One region of the Pseudoalteromonas sp. PB2-1 genome, then DNA from elsewhere that is predicted to be linked to it. Evidence: predicted binding sites of a transcription regulator. Region 1 holds the regulator's gene; each other region holds the start of a gene.
The links. The regulator ArgR, encoded in region 1, controls arginine synthesis, uptake and breakdown. The targets are predictions, from matches to a motif close to ANTGAATANNTATTCANT.
Positions count from the first base shown of each region.

Region 1 (4,388 bases):
ACGCTTGGCAAAGTTTTAAAGTAGCGATTGTGGTGAGCCTAGTAACCATTTTACTGAGCTTACTGGTCTTGTTTTATCAGCGGATTGCTAAACACGCTTACCCTTTGATCCCAGGCCGTTTAGCAAGTACTGGCTATGCTCTGCCTGGAACCGTGCTAGCCATCGCGGTATTGTTGCCTCTAACTCAATTAGATGATGCATTAAATAACTGGCTTGAGCCTTTTGGCTTATCGCCTGGGTTACTTTTGAGTGGCACTTTATTTGCGATGATATTTGCTTATGTTGTGCGGTTTTATGCGATTGCGCATGGGGCACTTGAAAGCAGCTTCTTACGTATAAGCCCGTCGTTAGATATGGCAAGCCAATCAATGGGGAAGGGGCCATTGCAAACTTTGCGTAAAGTTCATTTACCCTTGTTAAAACGCGGCATTCTTACCGCAGGTTTGTTAGTCTTTATTGAATGCATGAAAGAGCTGCCCGCCGCATTATTATTAAGGCCATTTAACTTTGAAACACTGGCAACCCATGTGTTTCAGTATGTTAGTGATGAGCAGTTGGAGCTTGCCTCAATTTCAGCGTTATTGATTGTTTTAGTGGGGCTTATTCCTTTGTATTTCGTTAATCGTTCGATGGAGCAACATCACTCATGAGCCATTTAGTAATTAAAGACTTAGCTTATCAGTACAATGGCACTAAGGTTTTGAGTGGGTTAAGCCTCAATGTGAAGCAAGACGAAATAGTGTGTTTATTAGGGGCCAGTGGCTGTGGCAAAACCACAACCCTAAAAGCAATCGCGGGAATTTTGCAGCCTGAGCAAGGCTACATGAGTATCGATTCTAATATTGTGAACGATAATGGGGTTTTTGTTGCACCCCAAAAGCGCAATATCGGCATGATGTTTCAAGATTATGCGTTATTTCCTCATCTTACAGTGAGTGACAATATTGCGTTTGGTCTCAACACGATGAGTAAAGAGCAAAAACGTCAGCGAGTGAACGAGATGCTCACTTTAGTTAAGCTTGATGGTTGTGCCAAGCGATATCCTCACCAGCTCTCAGGTGGCCAACAGCAACGAGTCGCGATTGCCCGTGCACTTGCTTATAAACCAAGTTTGTTACTTCTTGATGAGCCATTTTCAAATATTGATACCCAAGTAAGGTTTGAGCTAATTGCCGATATTCGTCGGATTATCAAAGCGCAAAAAGTTTCTGCGGTATTTGTTACCCATTCAAAAGAAGAGGCGTTTGCCTTTGCTGATACACTTGCTGTTATGCATGGTGGAAAAATAGCCCAACAAGGCTCTGCTGAGCAGTTATTTAGCCAACCTAACTCAAAGGTGGTTGCAGAGTTTCTTGGTACGGGCATATACTTAACGGCAAAAGCATTAACCGCAACTGAATATGAGACGGTGTTCGGGGTTGTATCGTCAACCAATGCAGGTAACCATGATTGCGTACAAGGTCAAATTTATGTGCGCCCTCATCATATCCAGTTGTGTAAAGCAGAAAATGGCGATGCTCAAGGCTTAACTATTTTGCAAAGACGTTTTATCGGCACGCGTTATGTGTACCGTATTAATATTGCAGGGCAGGAGCTCGAAGTGGCCGCAGAGCAAGACCACGTTTTCTCGGTCGAACAGCCAGTAAAAATAAAAATAATGCCGCACACGGTCAATTTTTTTCGAGATTAAACATGATGTGAAATCCTAAATTGTTGATTGTGTGCCTGATAATGAATAGCTAAGGATTCACTATGGCGCAAGCGCAATCTGGGATTTGTGCTGAAGCAAACTTACATGGTTTGCACCTGTTTTTTAACGTCTATGATGGCCACGATGAGTCATTACGAAAAAAACTAAAGCGTGTAAATGTAATACAAGACGAATTTTCTGATCAGTTCTCTGAGGCTATGCTGTCTTGTGTTGTTGCTGTTGGGGCGCAATATTGGCCGCATATATTGCCTGAGTTTATTCCAAGTCAATTACAAAGCTTTCCAAATGTCACACACAGTGAACATGTTGTAAGCGCACAACCGTTCGATTTATTTGTGCAAATTCGCTCTGACCGTGAAGACGTCAATCATTTATTTGCCCTGCAAATTTTAAAATTGTTTACACCGGATGTTGAGCTAGTGGAGCAAGTTCGTAACTTTCGCTTTTTGGATGGGCGAGATTTTAATGGTTTTATCTACGCCGGCGACACACCTCACGGTAGACAAAAACGCAGTACGGCACTAGTCAATAAACCAGGGCATTTTGAAGATCAAGGTAGTTATATTCATGTGCAGCGGTTTGTCCACGATCTAACGGTGTGGCAGTACTTGTCTTTATCAGAGCAAGAGCAAATAATGGGGCGTACTCGCCTTGATAATACCTTAGTTGTGCCGGCAATTGAAACGAGCCATGCAGTGAGATCAGAGCTCAAAGATGAGCATGGTCTGCCGCTATTACTCAATCAGAGTATGCCATTTGGCGACGTTCACAAACAGGGCATACTCATGGTGTCGTGTGCCGCACAAGGTGACTCATTTGAACACGTACTGAAAAGTCGTTTAGGGCAGGGCGAGCATTATGATCATTGGCTTGATTTTACACAAGCTGATATGGGTTCGGCATTTTTCGCCCCGTCAGTGAATTTTCTAAAGCAACTTTAAACAGTATCGAATAAGGTGCGAACACGCTCAAGCGTAACATCAATTTCAGACACTTTTGCAGGGGCGATAAAAATAGTATCGTCACCTGCAATGGTTCCTAGCACACCGTCTGCTTTACCTAATGAATCAAGTAAACGTGCAATAAGCTGCGCAGCCCCTGGACTGGTGCGAATAATGATCATCATTTCGTTATGCATAATGTCGATAACAAGCTGACGCAACGGGCTTTTCGCCGTTGGTACGCCCATTTCGGCCGGTAAGCAATACACCATTTCTTGTTTCGCGTTACGAGTACGTACCGCACCAAATTTACTCAACATGCGCGAGACTTTACTCTGGCTGATGTTATCAAAGCCTTGCTCTTTTAATGCATCTACAATTTCACCTTGTGAGCCGAAGTTTTCTTCTTTTAATAACGATTTAAACGCTTTGATTAGTGCTTCTTGTTTATCTTGAGGTTGCATGCTGTCGTATCTTTATTCATAAAATGTGAAGTAATTCTACACAATTATGCATACTTATGCAGTATTTGTTTGAATTTGTCGGCTAAATGAAGGCACTTTACAACATAGTTTACAACTATGGTCGAAATTATATGCGAAATAAGCAGGATAAATTTGTTTTTAGTCGCTAATTTCATTATCTTTAGGGCCACAAGTATTTCCTACCTCAAATTACGGAGAATTCCAATGAAAGTTGCTGTTTTAGGCGCAGCTGGCGGTATCGGCCAAGCATTGTCTTTATTATTAAAAACAAGTTTACCTGCAGGTTCTGAATTATCGTTATACGATGTTGCCCCTGTTGTTCCTGGTGTAGCGGTTGATCTTTCTCACATCCCAACAGACGTTAAAGTTGAAGGCTTTGGTGCTGACGACCTAGATGCAGCATTAGCTGGTTGTGATATCGTTCTTATCCCAGCGGGTATGCCACGTAAGCCGGGTATGGACCGTGCGGACCTTTTCAACGTAAACGCAGGTATCATCAAAACATTAGCTGAAGGCATCGTAAGAAACTGCCCTAAAGCGTTAGTAGGTATCATCACTAACCCAGTTAACGGCACTGTGCCAATCGTTGCTGAAGTATTCAAAAAAGCGGGCACTTACGATGCGAATCGTGTATTCGGTATCACAACACTTGACGTGATCCGTTCAGAAGCATTTGTTGCTGAACTTAAAGGTTTAAGCGCTACAGACGTTAAAGTTCCAGTGATCGGTGGTCACTCAGGTACGACTATTCTTCCTCTTCTTTCTCAAGTTGAAGGTGTTACTTTCACTGACGAAGAAGTTGCAGCATTAACACCACGTATCCAAAATGCAGGTACTGAAGTTGTTAACGCTAAAGCGGGTGGCGGTTCAGCGACGCTTTCAATGGGTGCAGCCGCAGCGCGTTTTTGTATGTCTTTAGTTAAAGGCTTACAAGGTGAAGACGTTGTTGATTACGCATACGTTGCAGTTGAGAACGGTGACGCGGCATACTTCGCACACCCAGTACGTTTAGGTAAAAACGGTGTTGAAGAAATCCTTTCTTACGGTGAATTAAGTGCATTCGAAGAGCAAGCTAAAAACGATATGTTAGCGACACTTAACAAAGACATCCAAGAAGGTGTTGATTTCATCAACGGCTAATACCCAGATGAAAATGGGGGTATTCTCTAGTCGATGTCCTCAATAATAAAAAAGCCTGCAATTGCAGGCTTTTTTGTGGCTCGAATAAATTGGGTTTAATGATCCCGCGCA
Region 1 is NZ_CP090667.1:622,508-626,895, forward strand. It holds gene L0Z67_RS02935 (iron ABC transporter permease) at 1-650, shown strand, start outside; gene L0Z67_RS02940 (ABC transporter ATP-binding protein) at 647-1,690, shown strand; gene L0Z67_RS02945 (Dyp-type peroxidase) at 1,753-2,652, shown strand; gene argR (transcriptional regulator ArgR) at 2,649-3,116, opposite strand; gene mdh (malate dehydrogenase) at 3,342-4,277, shown strand; gene ispB (octaprenyl diphosphate synthase) at 4,373-4,388, opposite strand, start outside.

Region 2 (4,388 bases), 1.1 Mb from region 1:
TGGCGGTGATATGTGGGTTGTTAAAACACAGGTTCACGCAGGTGGCCGTGGTAAAGCTGGCGGTGTTAAGCTAGTTAAAACAATCGACGAAGTGAAAGAGTTCGCTGCGAACTGGTTAGGTAAAAACTTAGTTACTTACCAAACAGACGAAAATGGTCAGCCAGTAGCTAAAATCCTTGTAGAAAGCTGCACTGACATCGCTAACGAATTATACCTTGGCGCTGTAGTAGATCGTGCTTCTCGTAAAGTTGTTTTCATGGCATCTACTGAAGGTGGTGTGGAAATCGAGCAAGTTGCAGAAGAAACGCCAGAATTAATTCACAAAGCTGAGATCGATCCACTAGTTGGTCCTCAAGCTTATCAAGCTCGTGAATTAGGTTTCAAACTTGGTTTAAACCCAACTCAAATGAAACAGTTCGTTAAGATCTTCATGGGTCTTGCTAACATGTTCAACGATTTCGATTTCGCTCTTTTAGAAATCAACCCGCTAGTAATCACAGACGAAGGTAACCTTCACTGTCTAGACGGTAAAATCGGTGTAGATGGTAACGCGCTTTACCGTCAACCTAAAATCCGCGAAATGCACGATCCTTCACAAGAAGATGCACGTGAAGCTCACGCTGCAAGCTTCGAGCTTAACTACGTTGCACTAGATGGTAACGTTGGTTGTATGGTTAATGGTGCAGGCCTAGCAATGGGTACTATGGACATCGTAAACCTACACGGTGGTAAGCCAGCTAACTTCCTAGATGTTGGTGGCGGTGCGACTAAAGAGCGTGTATCTGAAGCATTCAAGATCATCCTATCTGACGACAACGTTAAAGCTGTTTTAGTTAACATCTTTGGTGGCATCGTACGTTGTGACATGATCGCAGAAGGTATCATTGGCGCAGTTAAAGAAGTAGGTGTAAATGTTCCTGTAGTAGTACGTTTAGAAGGTACTAACGCTGAACTAGGTCGTGAAGTTCTTGCAAGTTCTGACCTTAACATCATCGCTGCTGAGTCACTAACAGACGCAGCTGAAAAAGTTGTTGCTGCTGCGGAGGGCAAATAATGTCTGTATTAATCAATAAAGATACAAAAGTTATCTGTCAAGGTTTCACAGGTGGCCAAGGTACTTTCCACTCAGAGCAAGCGCTTGAGTATGGTACACAAATGGTTGGTGGTGTAAGCCCTGGTAAAGGCGGTCAAACGCACCTAGGTCTTCCAGTATTCAACACAGTACGTGACGCTGTAGAAGCAACAGGTGCAACTGCATCTGTTATTTACGTACCAGCTCCTTTCTGTAAAGATGCTATTTTAGAAGCTATCGATGCAGGCATCGAGCTTATCGTTTGTATCACTGAAGGTATCCCAACACTAGACATGGTTGACGTTAAAGTTAAGCTTGACCAAACTGGTGTTCGTATGATCGGTCCTAACTGCCCAGGTGTTATCACTCCTGGTGAAACGAAGATCGGTATCATGCCTGGTCATATCCACAAGCCTGGTAAAGTAGGTATCGTATCACGTTCTGGTACACTTACTTACGAAGCGGTTAAACAAACTACTGACGCTGGTTTCGGCCAATCAACATGTGTTGGTATCGGTGGTGACCCAATCCCAGGCACTAACTTCATCGACGTTTTAGAAATGTTCGAAAAAGACGAGCAAACTGAAGCAATCGTTATGATCGGTGAAATCGGTGGTACTGCAGAAGAAGAAGCTGCTGAGTACATCAAGCACAACGTGACTAAACCTGTTGTTTCTTACATTGCGGGTGTTACTGCACCTCCAGGTAAGCGTATGGGTCACGCTGGTGCAATCATTGCAGGCGGTAAAGGTACTGCTGATGAGAAGTTTGCTGCATTAGAAGCTGCGGGCGTAAAAACTGTACGTTCATTAGCTGATATCGGTAATGCACTTAAAGAGAAAACAGGCTGGTAATCAGTTTCAATCTCTTAAAAAGGCTCGCTTATGCGAGCCTTTTTTGTATCTGATATATTGCGGCCAATCGATGTCAAAATTTATTCATAAAACAAGAATAATAATGCTTTATTTGTGAATATAAATTCTTTAGACTGATGTCTTGTTTATTCGTTTTTATTAAAAACATCCGATTTTACAAGGTAAATATTACGTGCGTACCACTGAATTGGTCGATGGATTTCGTCAGTCAACACCCTATGTTAATGCCCACAGAGGCAAAACTTTTGTCGTAATGCTTGGTGGAGAGGCAATAGATCAGCCTGGTTGTCGCAGCATTATCAACGATGTTGCATTACTTACCAGCCTAGGTATTAAAATTGTTTTAGTGTTTGGCGCACGACCACAGTTTAATGCAGCACTTGAGCAAGTTGGCATAACTAGTCAGTTCCACAATGAGATACGCGTAACGGATAACGCCACCTTTGATGTAATTAAAAAAGTTGCGGGTGCAATGCAATTTGATATTACAGCACGGTTATCAACGTCTCTTAGTAGTACACCTATGTCAGGCTCTTTTCTGAATGTGGTAAGCGGTAACTTTGTCATCGCACAGCCACTAGGTGTGGATGAAGGGGTTGATTATCATCACTCAGGAAGAGTAAGGCGCATTGACGTAGAGGGTATTCGCCATCAGTTAAATAATAACGGTATTGTATTATTAGGGCCGATTGCGGCATCAGTTACCGGTGAAAGTTTTAATTTAACCGCAGAAGAAATTGCTACTCAAGTAGCGTTAAAACTGCGTGCCGATAAAATGCTCGGTTTCTGTCAAGAAGCCGGTATTTTAGATGAAAATGGCGAAGCAATCGCTGAGTTGATGCCAAACGAAGCGGAACGTGTTTTAGCTAATTACCGCAACCAAGCTGATTCGTGTGTAAGTGCGACTGTTTTCTTACAAGCTGCAATTGATGCTTGCCGAGGTGGTGTACATCGCTGCCACCTAGTTAGTTACAAAGAAGATGGCGCGTTATTACAAGAATTGTTCTCTTTAGATGGTATTGGTACACAAATCGCACCACAAAGCTCAGAGCAACTTCGTAGCGCAACTATCTCTGATATAACCGGTATCATTAACCTTATTAGACCGCTTGAGCAGCAAGGCTATTTAGTGCGTCGTTCACGTGAACAGCTAGAAATCGAAATTGAACAATTTACAGTTATTGAACGTGATGGACTTATCATTGCCTGTGCAGCTTTGTATCCGTTTGCTGATGAACAGGTAGGGGAGTTTGCGAGTTTGGCTGTTCACCCTCAGTACCGAGATGCCGATCGCGGCAGTTATCTACTGAGGTTTATTATTAATAAAGCCAAGCGTGCGGGTTACTCGCATTTATTTGCACTGACTACACGGAGTATTCACTGGTTTTTAGAGCAAAGCTTTGAAATAGTGACAGTTGATGAGTTGCCGGCAAAGAAAAAAGCGCTTTATAACCATGAACGCCGTTCTAAGGTATTGCGTTTGGACCTCACTAAGCTGAGTAAAAACAGGTAACCAAAAGGTGACGCATGGGCGTCACCTTCAATTTTCAATACTGTACTTATCTAATATTGATAGTTAATGTGCTGATAAAAACGTACACGTAAATCTTGCCGAGTTGGGTTGAATGCCAGTTCATCGGTCACTTCATTAATTGCGCTTTGAACTTGGTTCATAAATCGACCATAACCAATATCATGCTTATCTTTATCTGCGGCTGCAATCACGAAATGCAGCACGTCAACTAAGCTCTTGGCATCCCAGTAATGCTGTAATTGGGGTTCTTTCGTGCTGCAATCAAAGGTCAATTTTTGTAGTTCACTGTTGCTTTGCGCATTATCGATATGGCTATTGCGCACTATAGGTCGGGTACCATTAGCGATAAAAGCCCCCAGTGTTAATTGGCGTTTTTCACATGCGCGTTTAAACGCATCAAAAATATACTGATAAAATTGTGTGTAGTTTGCTTCGTTAAGCATATGCTGGAATTGCGTTTTTATCGCACGCGTCACTGGAATTGAGAATCCCGCATAGGTCATTTCACTGTGCTCACTTGGTAAGTGACATTGACGAGACTGATAACGAGGGTAGAGGCTTCTTAATTTATAACCGTAGCTTTCTTTATGGCCTTTTGCTTTTGCAAACATGTCATAAGTAAGGTGTTGGTGATCGCGAATTTTTAGCGAAGATTGGTTGCTTAACAGCTTATCTTGTAAGCTGCTAATGACACGCTGTACTTTATGATGAAACTGGGCTGCATTAGCCCTAATTTCTTCACCGGTTGCCAAGAATAAGAAGCGAATCTTTTTACATTTTTCATCATCCGAAGCAAATATAGTGTGGGCTTCATGGTATTGAGGATTATAAAAAAATAGAATTTGTTTGGCGGTTTCTAAGCTATATGCTTCATCGTGATAACGAACCACGGGTAGTTTATCATTTG
Region 2 is NZ_CP090667.1:1,738,504-1,742,891, forward strand. It holds gene sucC (ADP-forming succinate--CoA ligase subunit beta) at 1-1,054, shown strand, start outside; gene sucD (succinate--CoA ligase subunit alpha) at 1,054-1,926, shown strand; gene argA (amino-acid N-acetyltransferase) at 2,120-3,460, shown strand; gene L0Z67_RS08030 (DUF3083 family protein) at 3,511-4,388, opposite strand, start outside.
Region 2: the regulator ArgR is predicted to act here: its motif matches at 2,040-2,057, upstream of argA (amino-acid N-acetyltransferase).

Region 3 (4,388 bases), 840 kb from region 1:
AATCGCTAACGCTTCATGCGCTTCTGGCGATAACGCACCAATACTCATTGCTGCCGAGTCAAAACGCTTATATAGCTCAGTTGCCGGTTCAACATCATCAATACTGATACCTGCATCTGGCACTTTTACTGCCAACATGTCACGCAAATTAGTGATCGGACGATTATTTACTAAATCAGCATAGGCAACATAATCACTGTATTCACCAGAACGCACTGCTTTTTGTAGCGTTTGAATAACATCTGGGTTATACGCGTGATACTCACCGCCATGCACATATTTCAATAAACCGCCATGGCTTAACAATTTACGCTTACTAAATGCCAATTTATGAAGCTTGCGTTGATCGTCATCAAAATCAGTGAAACACGCCCCTTTAATACGACTTGCCACACCATTAAAACAGGTTTCGACGATAGCCTCAGACAAACCAACGGCTTCAAATAACATCGAGCAGCGGTATGATGCAACAGTGCTAATACCCATTTTCGACATGATTTTATAAAGACCCTTGTTTATCGCATTACGATACGCAAGCGTTACTTCACAATAAGTCTTATTGATCACCTTACTATCACTCATAGCAACCAGTGATTCATAAGCAAGGTATGGGTAAATTGCTGTTGCACCAAAGCCGAGTAATACAGCGAATTGATGAGCATCGCGAACACTGCCTGATTCAATGATAATGTTTGATTCACAGCGCAAGTTATTATCAACTAAACGTTTCTGAATAGAGCCTACCGCCATCGCAGCAGGAATAGGCAACTGTGTTTCGCTGAAGTTACGGTCGCTTAACACTAACATCACACAACCAGCAGCCGCTTTCTCTTGCGCTTCGTCACAAATACGTGTGATAGCGCTTTCAAGCCCCTCTTCTACTGTGTAAGTGATATCAATTTTGCAGTAGCTGTAATATTTATCATCAGCATTAAGTAACTGCTGCATATCTGCATACATCAAGATTGGTGTATCAAACTGCAAACGCTTAGCGTGACCAGTGGTTTCGTTAAATACGTTTTGCTCACTACCAATACAGGTTGCCAGTGACATAACGTGATTTTCACGAAGCGGGTCAATCGGTGGATTCGTTACTTGCGCAAACTTCTGTCTAAAGTAATCAAATAACGAGCGGTGACCTTCTGACAGTACGGCAAATGGAGTGTCATCACCCATTGAACCTGTCGCTTCTTGACCGTTTTCACCCATCACACGAATAACACTATCAAGCTCTTCGTTAGTGAAACCAAACATCTTTTGATATTTAAGCAATGTTTCGTCATCAAATGAACGATTACCCGCATCTTTTTCAGAGAGCTGCTCGAACGGTATTAAACGCTTAACATTTGCTTCGAGCCATGCTTTGTATGGATGACGTGACTTAAGATCTTGGTCAATTTCATCTGAATGCCAAATTTTACCTTGATGAGTATCAATAACTAACAGCTCGCCAGGGCCAACACGGCCTTTTTCAACCACTTCGTCTGGTGCATAGTCCCAAATACCCACTTCTGAGGCGAGTGTTATAAAACCATCTTGGGTGATCACATAACGCGCTGGACGTAAACCGTTGCGATCAAGGTTACAGGCTGCAAAACGACCGTCAGACATGACAATACCAGCAGGGCCATCCCATGGTTCCATATGCATTGAGTTAAAGTCGTAGAATGCACGTAGGTCTTCATCCATAGCACGGTTTTTTTGCCATGCAGGCGGTACAAGCATACGCATTGCACGGAATAAATCCATGCCACCCGCTAAGAACAACTCAAGCATATTGTCTAAGCTTGAAGAGTCAGAACCGCTTTCATTTACGAACGGTGCAGCTGATTGCAAATCAGGGATAAGTGGTGAGGCAAACTTATACGCACGGGCACGGGCCCACTGGCGGTTACCTTGAATGGTATTAATTTCACCATTGTGTGCTAAATAACGGAATGGCTGCGCTAATGGCCAACGAGGTTGTGTATTGGTAGAAAAACGTTGATGAAATACACAAATCGCACTGGTCATGCGAATGTCAGCTAAATCTAAATAAAAGTTAGGTAAGTCAACTGGCATCATTAAGCCTTTATAGACAGTGACCAAACCAGATAAGCTGGCAATATAAAAATGTTCATCGTTTTCAAGGCGCTTTTCTGCACGACGACGCGCAACATATAAACGGCGCTCTAAATCTTTCGGACGCCAGCCTTCTGGGGCGCTAACAAAAATTTGTTCAAAGCCTGGTAGTTGTTTTTTTGCAATTGGCCCTAAACATGACGCATCAGTCGGTACAACGCGCCAGCCTTGAATGCTCAAGGTTTCTTTTTCGAGTTCTTCACTCAACACATCTTTAGCTGTTTGCGCAAGTACAGGATCGGCATTCAAAAATACCATGCCTACGGCGTAGTTCTTTCCTAGGTGCCAGTCATGTTCGCTAGCAATAGCACGAAAGAAACTATCGGGTTTTTGCATTAATAAACCACAACCATCACCGGTTTTACCATCGGCAGAAATACCGCCACGGTGCTCCATACGATCAAGCCCTGTGATTGCTGTTCGGATCAAGCGGTGACTCGCTTGTCCATTGACTTGGGCTATCAAGCCAAAGCCACAATTATCTTTTTCTAATTTTGAGTCGTATAACATAGACCCCTCCCCTTGCTACAACGACCAGCCCTTTAGTCTCTTGTGACAGGGCTAGCAGACGAACAAAACTATCGCCAAATAATCTCTGAGTCAATAGAGTTTTGAATACATATTCATATTCATGAATATTTCTCATTTAAATGCACTTAGTAAATTCTATGCTAATTTTTTACATTTAGGCGTATTTTCACCGTTATTTTTTTATGACACTGGTGTCATATTTAACAACTTGTAAAAGAAAAATTTCAAAAACCACTCTTTACGTTAACGTAAACTGACAACTGAAATGAATAAATATTCACTTTTTGAATGATAATGCAGAATTTAGATATCACCTACTCACATAAACCAGACTCGCTAGGCACTTACTGTAACTCTTTAGATAACTATTTACGCTTACACTCCTAAAAGCTTGCTCTTTACGCGCACGTAAACCCACTTATTAAAAAGTGTCCGCTGCGGACACTTTTTCTGTCCGCGGACATTGAAACAACATCAATAGAATCAATAAACCTTTATAAATCAATAAAATAAAAGTTGGCATATTGTTGGTATATAAAATTACATCAGCAGATTTAAGGACAGGACATGTTCACTTTTAGTTTATTTATTGCATCGCCACTCACCATGCTAGTAGTGGGTTTCATGATTATGTTAGTTGAGAACATTAAGGAACTATGATGATAAAAGATACCAGTGCTCAGGATATCTCGGTGACGAAGAAGAATAACTTTGCAAAACCAGTTGCACTAATTATCGGTGTATTATTAATTGGCTCGGTTGCTATAGGCAGTATTTTTGCGGACACCGAAGGCAGTATTTCCGTTGAGAAGGCAAGCCTACAAATCAGCAAAGTAACTCAGCAACCTCTCATTAGAGATGTCGCCGCCAGTGGCAAAATCGTTGCTGCAAATGCGCCCAAAGTATACAGCCCTGAACGCGGCTTTGTGGATTTGAAAGTAAAAGCAGGTGACAGCGTAAAAAAAGATGACGTCATCGCAATTGTAAAAAGCCCTGAGCTAACAAATGAGCTAAAACAGCAACAATCTGTACTTGCAAGGCTTGATGGTGAGCTTCAACGCAAGCAACTCGAAGCACGTAGACAAAAATTAAGCTTAACGAAAGCGCTCGACCTTGCTCAGGTTGAACTTAATGCTGCGGACCGTGAAAACCGTCGTGCCCAATTATCTATAAAGAAAAACTTAATAAGCCAAATTGATTTAGAAAAAGCAGTCGATGATTTAGCAAGAGCAAAACTTTCTTATAAACATGCTGAGCAAGAGGTTGCGCTTGCAAAAGATACCCTTGCCTTTGAGTTAAAAGCCGCAGAGCGAGACCTAGCAAGACAGCAGCTTATCGTTGATGATTTATTTCGCCAAGTAAATGACCTAACTATCATAGCCAGTGTGAGCGGCATCGTGGGGAATTTACTTGTGCAACAAAAAGAGGCCGTAACTCAAAGTCAACCATTAATGACTTTGGTGGACTTAAGTAACTTTGAAGCCGAACTTCAAGTGCCAGAAAGTTATGCTAATGAATTAGGTTTAGGGATGCAAGTCGAACTAACGCTCGGTGCTCGTCATGTGACGGGAACATTGTCAGCTATATCTCCGGAAGTAAACAACCGCGAAGTGACAACACGAGTACGATTTGATGATGAACTGGTTGGAATTCGCCAAAATCAACGTCTCACAGCCCGCATTCTCTTAGAAAATCGCGACAATGTTTTACAAGTAAAGCGCGGCGCCTTTTTACAA
Region 3 is NZ_CP090667.1:1,465,979-1,470,366, reverse strand. It holds gene gltB (glutamate synthase large subunit) at 1-2,631, opposite strand, end outside; gene L0Z67_RS06790 (efflux RND transporter periplasmic adaptor subunit) at 3,312-4,388, shown strand, end outside.
Region 3: the regulator ArgR is predicted to act here: its motif matches at 2,732-2,749, upstream of gltB (glutamate synthase large subunit).

Region 4 (4,388 bases), 1.5 Mb from region 1:
TTGATAAAAGTTATATGGATTGAAGTTAAATACACTACATGTATCTGGTTGCAATGTACCATCATTTCTAAACTGACCTGAGCCTGTTGTACCTGCGCCAACGATTGCAAATCGTGTAGGAAATGCGGTTGTTGAGCCACCACTTTCAACCGAGTTAGGGCCACTACAATCTGCTGGAGCTGGAACCGGTGGTTCACCGTTTAAGAATTGTTCATAGTTAGCACCGGTAGCCGTTTCAATACCAAGTAAACCTAAAGGACGGTCACCAAGTAGTATTTGGTCACGTTGACTCCAGCCAAGGGAGAGTACAACGTTACCTTTATCATCTTCTAGATTAGAACCTATTGTTAAGGCTATACTGTTTTTGTCACCATCATTGTCACCGGTTTGAGAGTGTTTAAGATCTAAATCAACACCTTGAAAGTCTTCTTTTAATACAACATTCACCGCACCTGCAATCGCATCAGAACCATATACAGCTGATGCACCACCAGTGATAATATCAATTCGTTCAATCAGTGCAGTTGGAATTGTCGAACTGTCAACTGAGCCATTGTAGTTGTATGGGATCATCCGACGTCCATTCATTAAAACGAGTGAACGTTGCGATCCTAAACCTCTTAAGTTAATGGTGGCTGCACCGCCAGAGCCATTATTTACGTTACTTCCATCACCAGGTATTGTTGAAGGTAAAGTTCTTAGTATTTGTTCTACTTCAGGCTCTTGTTGGTAACCTAATTCTTTTTCTCCGATTGAGACAATTGGACTTGCAGAAACAGCGCCCGGTTGTCTAATACGACTACCCGTAATTGAAATTACTTCGAGATCTTTTTTTGCGTCGCTTGTCTCTTCTGCTGCACTTATTGGTGCGTATATAAGAGCTGTAGAAACAACCCCTGTACTAATCGCCAGCTTTACAGCATTTGATAGTTTGTTTTTTAACATTGTTATCTCCCAATATTTAATTATAGTTGGCTAGAAAACAATGGATTACTACTCGATATCCATTCTTAGCATGTTTAGATTAGTACACAACCTAGGTAAATGTGTAGTTTTTGATAAGAAAATGTATAAATATTGAAATTTTATTGTTTTTTGGTGAGGGGTAGAATAAAAATCATAAAAAAAGCGGCTCTTAGGCCGCTTTTCTGGTTGGTAATGTGTATAGAAGGATTAGCAGTTAGTTTCTTTTGCGTTTACGCCTTCTTTAACTTCTTCACAAGCATCTTCTACAGCATTCTGTGTATCAGTAATTGCTTCATCAATGCGCTCGCCTGCATCTTCAGCTGTGTTATCCTCACAACCCATGATGAAAAGACCTGAAAATAGGGCGATAGTAGCGGCTTTTAAAGTTGAACTTTTCATAATTAAATTCCTTATAATAGTGTAAATTAATCTATAAACGTTGTTCGGTTGTTATCTGGGGGTGTTGCCTCTAAGCGCACCTGATACCAGCGAAATAACAAGTAGAACAAGAAATATAAAAAAGATAATTTTAGCAATTCCTGCTGCGGCTCCTGCAATACCGCCAAAACCTAACACTGCAGCGATTAACGCGATTACTAAAAAAGTGATTGTCCAGCGTAACATAGTGATCTCCTTGGCTAATAATTTTTCGTTTCGGTTGGTATGATTAAAGCTAGTTCTATGCCACTATTAAATGTTAAGTAATTTCAACGGCTTACTGTTTTTTTTGATGTTGTAGAATTTTTTCTTTTGGTAACTTTTACGAATTAGCCTGTAACTTATTCATAGTGATTATTTTTCAACTTAAATGAGTAAAATAACACCCCTTATAAATCTTTCTTTGGTAAGACCAATTTATCTTGTCGGTGTTTTTATACACCCAAGAGCCTGTGTTAGCGTGGTTTTATTTAAAATCGACCATATCACCTTTATAACTTATGACTATATCGAGTATTTTTATCATCTATATTCGGCTGTTAATGTGCTCCCTTTATGGTTGTTAATTTTGTGTTTTACATGTTATTTTAAATTAAATTGGTTTTACCAATTTACAAGGTGCTATACAAATTGAATGTGTTTGTTATTATGTTGAATATTTATTTAACTATATTGATTTTTTATTTATAACAGTGCGAGGGGGCAGTATGGATATAGGTGGGTTACTCTCAACCGCGGCCAGCTTGATGATTACGGGCATGATCGGTGTATTTATATTTTTAACTATTTTGATTTCAGCCGTGACCTTAATGTCTAGGTTGATGAATCGTTTTGATGAACCTAACAGCAATGAGCCCGTGCGAGCTGCAAAAATACACTCACAGCAGGGGGTGCCGCAAGCACACATCGCAGCTATTAGCGCTGCAATCGCTCAATTCAGAAATAAACAAAAATAATGGGGCAGCTGAAAATGGCTAAATTAAAATTAACCGAACTAGTTTTACGTGATGCACATCAATCATTGTTAGCAACACGCATGCGCTTAGATGACATGTTACCTATGGCTGAGAAACTCGATAACGCGGGTTATTGGTCTATAGAGTCATGGGGGGGCGCAACGTTTGATTCTTGTATTCGCTATTTGGGCGAAGATCCTTGGCAGCGTATTCGTGAACTTAAAGCGGCGATGCCAAACACCAAGCAACAAATGCTGCTGCGTGGACAAAATTTATTAGGTTATCGCCACTACGCTGATGATGTAGTAGAAAAGTTTGTCGAGCGTGCACATAAAAATGGTGTTGATGTATTTCGTATTTTTGATGCAATGAATGATGTACGTAATCTTGAAACAGCCATAAAGGCTGCGGTTAGAGTGGGCGCACATGCGCAAGGAACGATCTCATATACGGTGAGCCCTGTGCATACTCTCGATATGTGGCTTAAGCTTGCTAAACAGCTTGAAGAGCTGGGTTGTCATTCTATTTGTATTAAAGATATGGCGGGATTATTAAAACCTTACGATTGTGAACAGCTGATCAAAGGTCTAAAAGAGACGGTGTCTATTCCTATCGCGATGCAATGTCATGCTACAACGGGTTTAAGTACAGCAACTTACCAAAAAGCGATTGATGCAGGCATTGATATGTTGGATACGGCTATCTCATCAATGAGTATGACCTATGGCCACAGTGCAACAGAAACAATAGTATCGATTGTTGAAGGAACCGAGCGAGATACTGGTCTTAACCTTAATCAGTTAGAAGAAATTGCCGCTTATTTTCGTGATGTGCGTAAAAAGTATGCCGCTTTCGAAGGCAGCCTAAAAGGGGTTGATGGCCGTATCTTATTAGCACAAGTACCAGGCGGCATGTTAACTAACATGGAAAACCAGCTGAAAGAACAAGGTGCTGCGGATAAACTCGATCAAGTGCTTTTAGAGATCCCGCGTGTACGTGAAGATTTAGGGTATATTCCACTGGTAACACCAACCTCACAAATAGTTGGTACGCAAGCCGTTCTAAATGTATTAACGGGTGAGCGTTATAAAACGATTACTAAAGAAACCGCAGGTGTACTTAAAGGTGAGTATGGTGCAACCCCAGCGCCGATGAATAAAGAACTTCAAGAGCGTGTTTTAGACGGAAGCGAAGCAATTACGTGTCGCCCTGCTGATAAACTTGAACCCGAACTCGAAAAACTTGAAGCTGAATTATTAAAAGAAGCTAAAGAGCAGGGTTTAGAGTTGGCTGATGACGTGATTGATGACGTGCTTACCTATGCTTTATTCCCACAAATAGGCTTGAAATTTCTTAAAAATCGTCATAATCCTGATGCCTTCGAACCTGTGCCGACTGGTGAAAAAGCTAAATCTGATCAATCAACAACACCTTCTTCAAATGGTGAGGTTCAAGCTGAGCAATACAGTGTGAAAGTAGATGGTAAAGTTTACGATGTTGTTGTTGCTAAAGGTGGCGAGCTTAAAGAGGTTGCACTTAAAGACAGTGAGTTAATACCACAATCTGCATCAGCGTCAGCTGGCGAAACACTCAATGCGCCACTGGCAGGTAATATTTTTAAAATCAAAGTAAAACCTGGGCAAACTGTAAATCAAGGTGATGTCGTTATCATTATGGAAGCAATGAAAATGGAAACCGAAGTACGTGCCGCTCATGACGGCACTGTGGCTGATATTTTAGTTGCGGAAGGTGACTCAGTTGCTACCGGCGACGCCATGATTGCACTTGCTTAGGAGGCTAGGGATGGATGGATTATTAAACCTCTGGCATGCAACGGGGATTGCAAACTTTACTTTCCCTGCACTGATCATGATTGCAGTTGGCTGCTTGCTACTGTATTTAGCGATTGCTCGTAGTTTTGAGCCATTGCTTTTACTGCCTATTGGCTTCGGCGCTATTTTAACAAACATTCCAGTGGCTGGTTTATCAGACCCCGGTGGCTTATTGTACTATGTGTATCACATAGGT
Region 4 is NZ_CP090667.1:2,733,724-2,738,111, reverse strand. It holds gene L0Z67_RS12820 (TonB-dependent receptor domain-containing protein) at 1-945, opposite strand, end outside; gene L0Z67_RS12815 (hypothetical protein) at 1,174-1,365, opposite strand; gene L0Z67_RS12810 (DUF1328 domain-containing protein) at 1,417-1,590, opposite strand; gene L0Z67_RS12805 (OadG family transporter subunit) at 2,112-2,360, shown strand; gene oadA (sodium-extruding oxaloacetate decarboxylase subunit alpha) at 2,375-4,153, shown strand; gene L0Z67_RS12795 (sodium ion-translocating decarboxylase subunit beta) at 4,164-4,388, shown strand, end outside.
Region 4: the regulator ArgR is predicted to act here: its motif matches at 2,055-2,072, upstream of L0Z67_RS12805 (OadG family transporter subunit).